Regions from separate parts of the Alloalcanivorax sp. C16-2 genome, predicted to be linked through region 2. Evidence: predicted binding sites of a transcription regulator. Region 2 holds the regulator's gene; the other holds the start of a gene.
What was found. The regulator sigma-54, encoded in region 2, starts transcription at its own class of promoters, with help from an activator protein. The targets are predictions, from matches to a motif close to TGGCACNNNNNTTGCTNT.
Positions count from the first base shown of each region.

Region 1 (4,290 bases), on a different contig from region 2:
CGTCAAAGCGCGATAAACCAAAAAACCCCGCCGGAGCGGGGTTTTTCGTGGTGCCTCGGGGCGAACCCTTAGCAGCTGTAGTACATATCGAACTCGACCGGGTGCGGGGTCATGTTCAGGCGCTCGATCTCTTCGCGCTTGAGCTCGATGTAGCCTTCCAGCATGTCCTTGGTGAACACGTCGCCCTGGGTCAGGAAGTCCTGATCCGCTTCCAGGGCGTCCAGCGCCATGGTCAGGGTATGCGCCACGGTCGGGATGTCCTTGGCTTCCTCGGCCGGCAGGTCGTACAGATCCTTGTCCATGGCGTCGCCCGGGTGGATCTTGTTCTTGATGCCGTCCAGGCCGGCCATCATCAGCGCGGCGAAGCACAGGTACGGGTTGGCGGACGGGTCCGGGAAGCGGGTCTCGATGCGACGCGCTTTCGGGTTGCTCACCCACGGAATGCGGATGGAAGCGGAGCGGTTACGGGCGGAGTACGCCAGCATTACCGGGGCTTCGAAGCCGGGCACCAGACGTTTGTAGGAGTTGGTGGAGCCGTTGGTGAAGGCGTTCAGCGCGCGGGCGTGCTTGATCACACCGCCGATGTAGAACAGCGCTTCCTCGGACAGGCCCGCGTACTCGTCACCGGCGAACAGGTTCTTGCCGTCTTTGGCCAGGGACATGTGCACGTGCATACCGGAGCCGTTGTCACCGATCAGCGGCTTGGGCATGAAAGTGGCGGTTTTGCCGTAGGCGTGGGCCACGTTGTGCACGCAGTACTTGAGGATCTGCACTTCGTCGGCTTTCTTGGTGAGGGTGTTGGCGCCCACACCGATCTCGCACTGGCCGGCGGTGCCCACTTCGTGGTGGTGCACTTCGATTTCCAGACCCATCTGCTCCATGGCCGCGCACATGGCGCCACGCAGGTCGTGCAGGCTGTCCACCGGGGGAACCGGGAAGTAGCCGCCTTTCACGCCGGGACGGTGACCGATGTTGTTCTTCTCGAACTCATCGGCGGACACCCAGGCCGCTTCCTCGGAGTAGATGCTGTACATGGAGCCGGACATGTCGGACTTCCACTGCACGGAATCGAATACGAAGAACTCCGGCTCCGGACCGAACAGCGCGCTGTCGGCGATGCCGGTGGACTTCAGGTATTCCTCGGCGCGCAACGCCACGGAACGCGGGTCCCGCTCGTAGCCCTGCATGGTGGCGGGCTCGACGATGTTGCAGCGCAGGTTCAGGGTGGCGACGTCGGTGAAGGGATCGAGGACGGCGGTTTCGTCTTCCGGCATCAGGATCATGTCGGATTCGTTGATACCCTTCCAGCCAGCGATGGAGGAACCGTCGAACATCTTACCGTCCTGGAAGAAATCGTCATCGATCTCGCCCACCGGCAGAGTGACGTGCTGCTCCTTGCCGCGGCTGTCGGTGAAACGCAGGTCCACCCACTTCACGTCGTTGTCTTTGATCAGTTTCAGCGTCTTTTCAGACATTATCGAGCGTCCTCCTGGAACGGGTATGTTTCTGGCTGCTCGCCGCCTTGGCTGCCGGCACGCGAAGAGCCGTTATTCTTGGGAGCCTCTGCTTGGCTACCCAGGCCACGGGGGCCCGCACGCCTATAGGGTGAGCAATTATTGTGCCAGCCCTTTTTTGGCGCACCCTCGGGGGTTTGACGCCCTCTGGATGTATTTTGCCCGGCGCAAAGCACCACAAGAGTGCACACCGACGGCACAACGCACCATTATAGTGCCACCGACGCTTCGCCGACCCGGAGGGTGATCACCACTTCCCGGTCGTCCTGCTCGGTTTTCAACACTTCATGGCCATTGATGCGGCACCAGGCGGGAATATCGTTGAGCGCGCCGGGGTCCGTGCAGGTTACCCGCAGGACGGCCCCTTGCGCCAGTTCATTGACCTTGTTCTGGGTTTTGATCACCGGAATGGGGCACAGCTGCCGGCGCACATCCAGTTCATGAACGTTTTCGGTCATGGTTCAGCCCACATGCCAGGAAAGAGGGATGTCATCGGGCAGCGCCGGGGCCACCGTGATTTCCCGGGCCACGCCGCCGGGCTCCTTCACTTCCAGGACCACCTCGTCGTCGCCACGGCCCTTGGAATAGCGCGCCACGATGGCCGCGGCCCGGCGCAATTCCTGTTCGGACTCGAAGGTGCCGTCCACCAGGGCCAACGGCCCCGGGCAACTGACCGTGGTGAGGCTGGTGAACTGGTAGCGGTAGCCTTCCAGGAAGCGGTTCTCGCCTTCTTCCCGGCTGATGATCAGCTTGTGGTGCTCGGCGGGCCGGATATGACGCCCCACCTTGAGCAGCATGATGTCGTCCAGCTCGTAGCGGCGCTCGTTGCGGGCGCGCCACAGGTCGGCCAGCTTGTTGGAATAGGATTCGTCGGTGAGGAAGCAGCAGCCGCCGGCGGGCTGGGCATACTCCTCCAGGCCAAAATGCCTGGCCAGGGCCATCTGCGGCTTGCGGTTGCGGCCGGAAAAGTCGTACAGCCGCTCGCGGTCCACCCAGCCTTCGCGCTCCGGCAGGGTTTCCGGCAGGTTGCGCGCGCTCAGCGGGCGCAGCAGCCGGTCGTCGGCGCCGGATTCGCTGCTGATGATGGGCATGGTTTCCTTGCGCTGGCTCTTGGGCCGCTGGCCCACCACCTCACCGGTGATGATGAAATCGAACCCCTTCTCGCCGGCCAGCTCGCGGGCCTTGTTGAGCATCAGGGTGGCCTGGTTGACCATGAAGATCTTGCAGTCCAGGCAGGGGTTCAGGTTGGCGCCGTAGCCGTGCTTGGGGTTGAGCACCACATCCTTGTACTCCTCGGAGATATCCAGGATGTGCAGCTTGATGCCCAGCTTCTCGGCTACCCAGAGCGCATTGTTGCGCTTGTTCTTTTCCTTATCCTTCTTGCGGATGGCGTGGGTATGGCCTTCCACGCAGAAACCGGTGAAGAAATTCACCCCTTCCACGTGGATGCCCTGCTCCTGCATCACTTTCACCGCCAGCATGGAGTCCAGCCCACCGGACACCAGGGCGATGGCGCGCCGCTGGATGGGTTCGGGGGTGGTGATCGGGGTTGCGGCCTCGGACATAGGATTTGCTCAGCGCGTTGCTCAAAAATCGGGCGGCGCAGTATAGCAAATCACACCCCGTTGACGAACCGGAGCGTCAAGTTCAGTGCCGATAGAAGCGCGACATGTCCCGCAGCACCGCCACCAGCCGGTCGCGAACCCGGACCATCACCGCGTCGCGGTCGGCCACCGGCTCGTCGCTGGAACCGGCCACCGCCATTTCGCCGAGTCCGCCGGCGTTCATCGGCATCGCCACCTTATAGCGGGGCCCCAGGTAGGCCACCGCGTCCCAACTGGCCGCCAGCCGGTAGCGGTCCGGCGGGGCCTGGTCCAGGGGCAGCCCCACCGCATAGTCCGTCGGCGGGTTGGTGACCCCGAGCAGGGCAAGCAGGGTGGGCGCCACATCCAGGTGACTGGTGGGGGTGGCGACCACGCCGCCGGGCACACCGGGGCCGGCCAGCACCAACGGTACGCGCACCTGCTCATCGTGGAACTCCGAGTTGTGCCCCCAGCGGCCATGTTCCATGAATTCCTCGCCGTGATCGCCGGTGATCACCACCAGGGTGTCATCCAGCCGACCATCGCGCTCCAGCCGGTCCAGCACCCGGCCCAGTTGCTGGTCCAGGTGATGCACCGAGTTGATGTAGCGGTTGAAGATGCCGGGCATGTCCTCGTGCACATCCATGGTGGCGTAGTTCAACTCGCGCAGGTAATCCGGCCGGATCACGCTCTCCTCGGGGAAGTAGTAACGGGCATGGGGGGATTCAAAGAACATGAAGCCGAAGAAAGGCCGGTTCTGGTCGGCGCCGATGAAGTCCAGCAGCCGGGTCACGTTGCGCCGATCGCGCTGCCAACCCGGTCCTTCATCGTCGCTGACCATGGCCGGGGAAGGCACGGTGGCGAACACGGTCTGGTCGAACTCCGGATAGCTGAAGCGGGCGCTGGTGAAGAGCCCCGGCCGATAACCGCGCCGCAGCAATTCGCTGACCAGCACCGGCGGTCGTCGGCTCTCGCGGAACGGGAACCAGTAATTCCCCGGTAAGCCGTAGAACAGCGAGAAGATGCCCATGCGGGTGCCATTGCCGCCACTCATGTGGTCGCTGTAGCGCCGCCCGTGGCGTTCCGCGAAACGCCACAGATTGGGCATGATCTCCGGGGTCAGCATGTCCGCGCGCAGGGACTCCGCCACCAGGAAAAGCACATTGGGCGACGGCGCCCCGGACGCGCTGCGC
Region 1 is NZ_JBKFTL010000004.1:144,481-148,770, forward strand. It holds gene glnA (glutamate--ammonia ligase) at 69-1,475, opposite strand; gene ACLD02_RS15975 (sulfurtransferase TusA family protein) at 1,724-1,972, opposite strand; gene ACLD02_RS15980 (tRNA (5-methylaminomethyl-2-thiouridylate)-methyltransferase) at 1,976-3,079, opposite strand; gene ACLD02_RS15985 (sulfatase-like hydrolase/transferase) at 3,162-4,290, opposite strand, start outside.
Region 1: the regulator sigma-54 is predicted to act here: its motif matches at 1,607-1,624, upstream of glnA (glutamate--ammonia ligase).

Region 2 (4,290 bases):
CGGTGATCTGACCCTGCGCCACCGGGACGGCAGCACCCGGGCGGGCCGCATGGACGCCGACTTGACCAGCGGCGAAATGACCCTCGAACAAGGAGTGGTAAGTGAATTCACGGGTAATTGATCCGCGCCGCCTGGGCCTGATGCTCGGCCTGCTGCTCACCGGCCTGGCCGGCGCCGCCCAGCCCCCCGGCGGCCAGCCGGTGGAAGTAAGCGCCGACAGCGCCACCTTCGAGCAGAGCGCCGGCACCGGCGTGTACCGGGGCAACGCGGAAATGATCCAGGGCAACCGCCACCTGTACGCCGACGTGATCCGCCTGTTCACCGAAAACAATGAACTGGTGCGCGTCGAGGCCACCGGCAATCCGGTGCGCATGAAGGAAGGCAAGGAACTGCAGGCCCGCGCCAGCAACCTGGTCTACGACCTGACCACCCGCCGCCTGGTGCTCACCGGCGACGCCCATGTGGACCACCAGGGCAACACCTTCGAGGGTGCCCGCGTGGAATACAATCTGGATTCCCGGCGGGTGGACGCCAGCAGCGAGGGCGACAAGCGGGTGCGCCTGGTGATCCCGGCCAAGAACACCGGAAAAGCCGGCGACACCGACGATGAGCAGCCGGCCACCGATGGCGATGCCGGCGGCAGCGACAACCAGCAGGACCAGGCGGAGACTCCCTGAATGGCACATCTGAGCGCCCATAACCTGGCCAAGAGCTACAAGAACACCCGCGTCATCGAGGACGTGTCCCTGGAAGTGGAAGCCGGCCAGATCGTCGGCTTGCTGGGCCCCAACGGCGCCGGCAAGACCACCTGCTTCTACATGATCGTGGGGCTGGTGGCCGCCGACGCCGGTCGCATCGAGATCAACGGCAACGACATCACCCACCTGCCCATGCACGGTCGCGCCCAGCGCGGCATCGGCTACCTGCCCCAGGAGGCGAGCATCTTCCGCCGCCTGACCGTGGAGCAGAACATCATGGCGATCCTGGAAACCCGCAAGAACCTGTCCAACGAAGAGCGCAAGGAGCGCCTGGAGAACCTGCTCCAGGAGTTCCATATCGACCACATTCGCGACTCCATGGGCATGAGCCTGTCCGGCGGCGAGCGGCGGCGCGCGGAAATCGCCCGCGGCCTGGCCACGGACCCGGATTTCATCCTGCTCGACGAACCCTTCGCCGGGGTCGACCCGATCTCCGTGAACGATATCAAAGGCATCATCCGCCACCTCAAGGATCGCGGCATCGGCGTGCTGATCACCGACCACAATGTGCGGGAAACTCTGGACATCTGCGACACGGCCTATATTGTCAGTACCGGGCACATCATCGCCGAGGGCGATTCGTCCTCCATCCTGGGTAACCAGCAGGTTCGGGATGTCTACCTTGGGGCGGACTTCCGGCTCTGAGAGCCGGCTCCCCGCCCTACACCCTCCTCCCCCAAAACGCAATACCTGGCATGATTATTGCTTAATCTGATTTGATGCTGCTATGCTGCCGGTCTTCGCGAGAACAATGACCTCACAGGCAGCATGAAACCCACCCTACAACTGCAAATCGGCCAGCAGCTCACCATGACGCCCCAGCTGCAACAGGCGATCCGCCTGCTGCAACTGTCGACGCTGGACCTGCGCATGGAGATCCAGCAGGCGGTGGAAAACAACCCGCTGCTGGAGCTGGAGGACGGCGCCGAGGACTTCTCCGCCGATGATTCGGACGGCGACGCCGACGGCGATCTCGACCTGGAGCGCGATGACGCCCTCGATGACCTGGTCGAGGGCCAGGTGGAAACCGACAGTGACTGGGACGACCTCTACGTGGGCCAGAGCAGCGCCGGTTCCAGCGGTGAAGGTGACGACGCCGATGCCTGGCAGCAGCGCCACGCCAACCCGGTAACCCTGCTTGAGCACCTGGAATGGCAGCTCAACCTGACCCCGATGAGCGACCGCGACCGGGTGATCGCGCAGATCATTCTCGAAGCCCTGGACGAACGCGGTTACGTAACGGTATCCCTGGCCGACCTGCTGACCACCGCGGAAACCCAGATCAACGACCCGGACGACCCGGTGGAAGAGGACGAGGTGGTGGCCGTGCTGCACCGGCTGCAGCAATTCGATCCGGTGGGCGTGGCCAGCCGCGACCTGGCCGAGTGTCTGGGCGTGCAATTGGCACAATTGCCGGGGGACACCGAACACCTGGGCACCGCCCGGGCCATCCTCGACCATCAGGAACTGCTTGAGAAACACGACTACGCCGGCCTGCGCCGCACCCTCGGCGTGGGCGAGGCGGACCTGGTCGCGGCCCTGGCGGTGCTGCGTACCCTGGACCCCGCGCCCGGGCAACAGATCGGTGGCGAAGAGGTGGATTACGCCGTGCCCGACGTGGTGGTGCGCGCCCATCGCGGCGGCTGGCGGGTGGAACTCAACGAGGAAGTGCTGCCCAAGGTCAACCTGCATGCCCAGTACGCCCACATGGCCCGCCAGGTAGGCGGTGAAGACGGCCAGTACCTGCGTAACTGCATGCAGGAAGCCAAGTGGTTCCTGAAAAGCCTGCAAAGCCGCAACGACACCCTGCTCAAGGTGGCCAGCCGCATCGTCGAGGTCCAGCAGGACTTCTTCAACTACGGCGAGGAGGCCATGAAACCGCTGGTCCTGGCCGACATCGCCGAGGCGGTGGAAATGCACGAATCCACCATCAGCCGGGTCACCAACCAAAAATTCATGCTGACTCCCCGGGGCGTGTTCGAACTTAAGTACTTCTTTTCCAGCCATGTGGACACGGACGGCGGCGGTGAGTGTTCCTCCACGGCCATTCGTGCCATCATTAAGAAGCTGGTCGCCGCCGAGAACCCTCGCAAGCCGCTCAGCGACAACAAGCTGGCGAACCTGCTCAACGACCAGGGTATCAAGGTGGCGCGCCGCACCGTCGCCAAGTACCGAGAGGCGATGCGAATCCCGTCCTCCAGCGCGCGTAAGCGACTGGTTTGAACGGTAAAAAAGGACATCTCTTTCAATAGAGAGAAGGAGCCAGCTATGCAAATCAACCTCAGTGGCCACCACCTGGATATCACCGACGCCCTGCGTGACTATGTGGACGAGAAATTCTCCAAACTGGAACGCCACTCCGACCAGATCACCAGCATCCAGGTGATCCTGTCGCCGGAGCCCAAGTCCCACAAGGCGGAATCCACCATCCACATTTCCGGTGCCGACCTGTTCGCCACCGCCCACGCGGACGACATGTACGCGGCCATTGACGCCCTGACCAGCAAGCTGGACCGGCAAATCCTCAAACACAAGGAAAAGACCGTGGGCCGTAAGCACGGCCACTAGGTCCGACCCGACAGACCCTGACTATGCGAGTACGTGAACTGCTCACCGAAGACCGCACCTACGACGAGGTAGCGGTTACCAGCAAAAAACGGTTGCTCGATCAGATCGCCCAGCTGGCCGCGGCCAGCTGTGGTGGTCTTAACGAGCAAGAAGTCTTCGACGCCCTGGTGGCCCGGGAAAAACTGGGTTCCACCGGCATCGGCGAGGGCATCGCCATCCCCCATTGCCGGCTCGGCCACTGCGACGCCGCCGTGGGGCTGCTGTTGAAATTGGCGGAGCCGGTGGACTTCGATGCCGTGGATGGCCGCCCGGTGGATCTTGTGTTCGTGCTCCTGGTGCCCGAACAGAACCCGGAACAGCATCTCAAGACGCTCAGCCACCTGGCCAACCTGTTCAACGACGACGACTATCGTGACGATCTGCGCCATGCCAGGGGCAGCCACCATCTTTACCAGACGGCGGTGGAGTCGGAAGCGGAAATACGCCTGGCCTCCTGATCACACCGGAACCGTCGCGCCTTATGAAACTGACCATCCTCAGCGGTCGCTCCGGCTCGGGCAAGACCACCGCCCTGCAAGCGCTGGAAGACCATGGCTATTACTGCGTGGACAACCTGCCCCTTGGCCTGTTGCCTACCCTCGCCGCCCAACTCCAGAATGAGGAACACGCCCTGGAACGGGTCGCCGTGGGCGTGGACGCGCGCAACCTGCCACGCCAGTTGCTGGCCTTCAACCACATCATCGAGGAACTGCGCCAGCAACAGCTGGACACCGAGATCATCTTCCTGGAGGCGGAGCCGGCCACCCTGCTCAAGCGCTTCAGCGCCACCCGGCGCCGTCACCCGTTGAGCGGCGACGAACGCACCCTGGCCGACGCCATCGCCCTGGAAGCGCGCCTGCTCGCCGACATCCGCATGCTCGCCGACCTGGTCATCGACACCAGCAACCTGGATGTGCACACCCTG
Region 2 is NZ_JBKFTL010000002.1:620,902-625,191, forward strand. It holds gene lptC (LPS export ABC transporter periplasmic protein LptC) at 1-121, shown strand, start outside; gene lptA (lipopolysaccharide transport periplasmic protein LptA) at 102-677, shown strand; gene lptB (LPS export ABC transporter ATP-binding protein) at 678-1,403, shown strand; gene ACLD02_RS13135 (RNA polymerase factor sigma-54) at 1,527-2,981, shown strand; gene hpf (ribosome hibernation-promoting factor, HPF/YfiA family) at 3,027-3,326, shown strand; gene ptsN (PTS IIA-like nitrogen regulatory protein PtsN) at 3,350-3,823, shown strand; gene rapZ (RNase adapter RapZ) at 3,847-4,290, shown strand, end outside.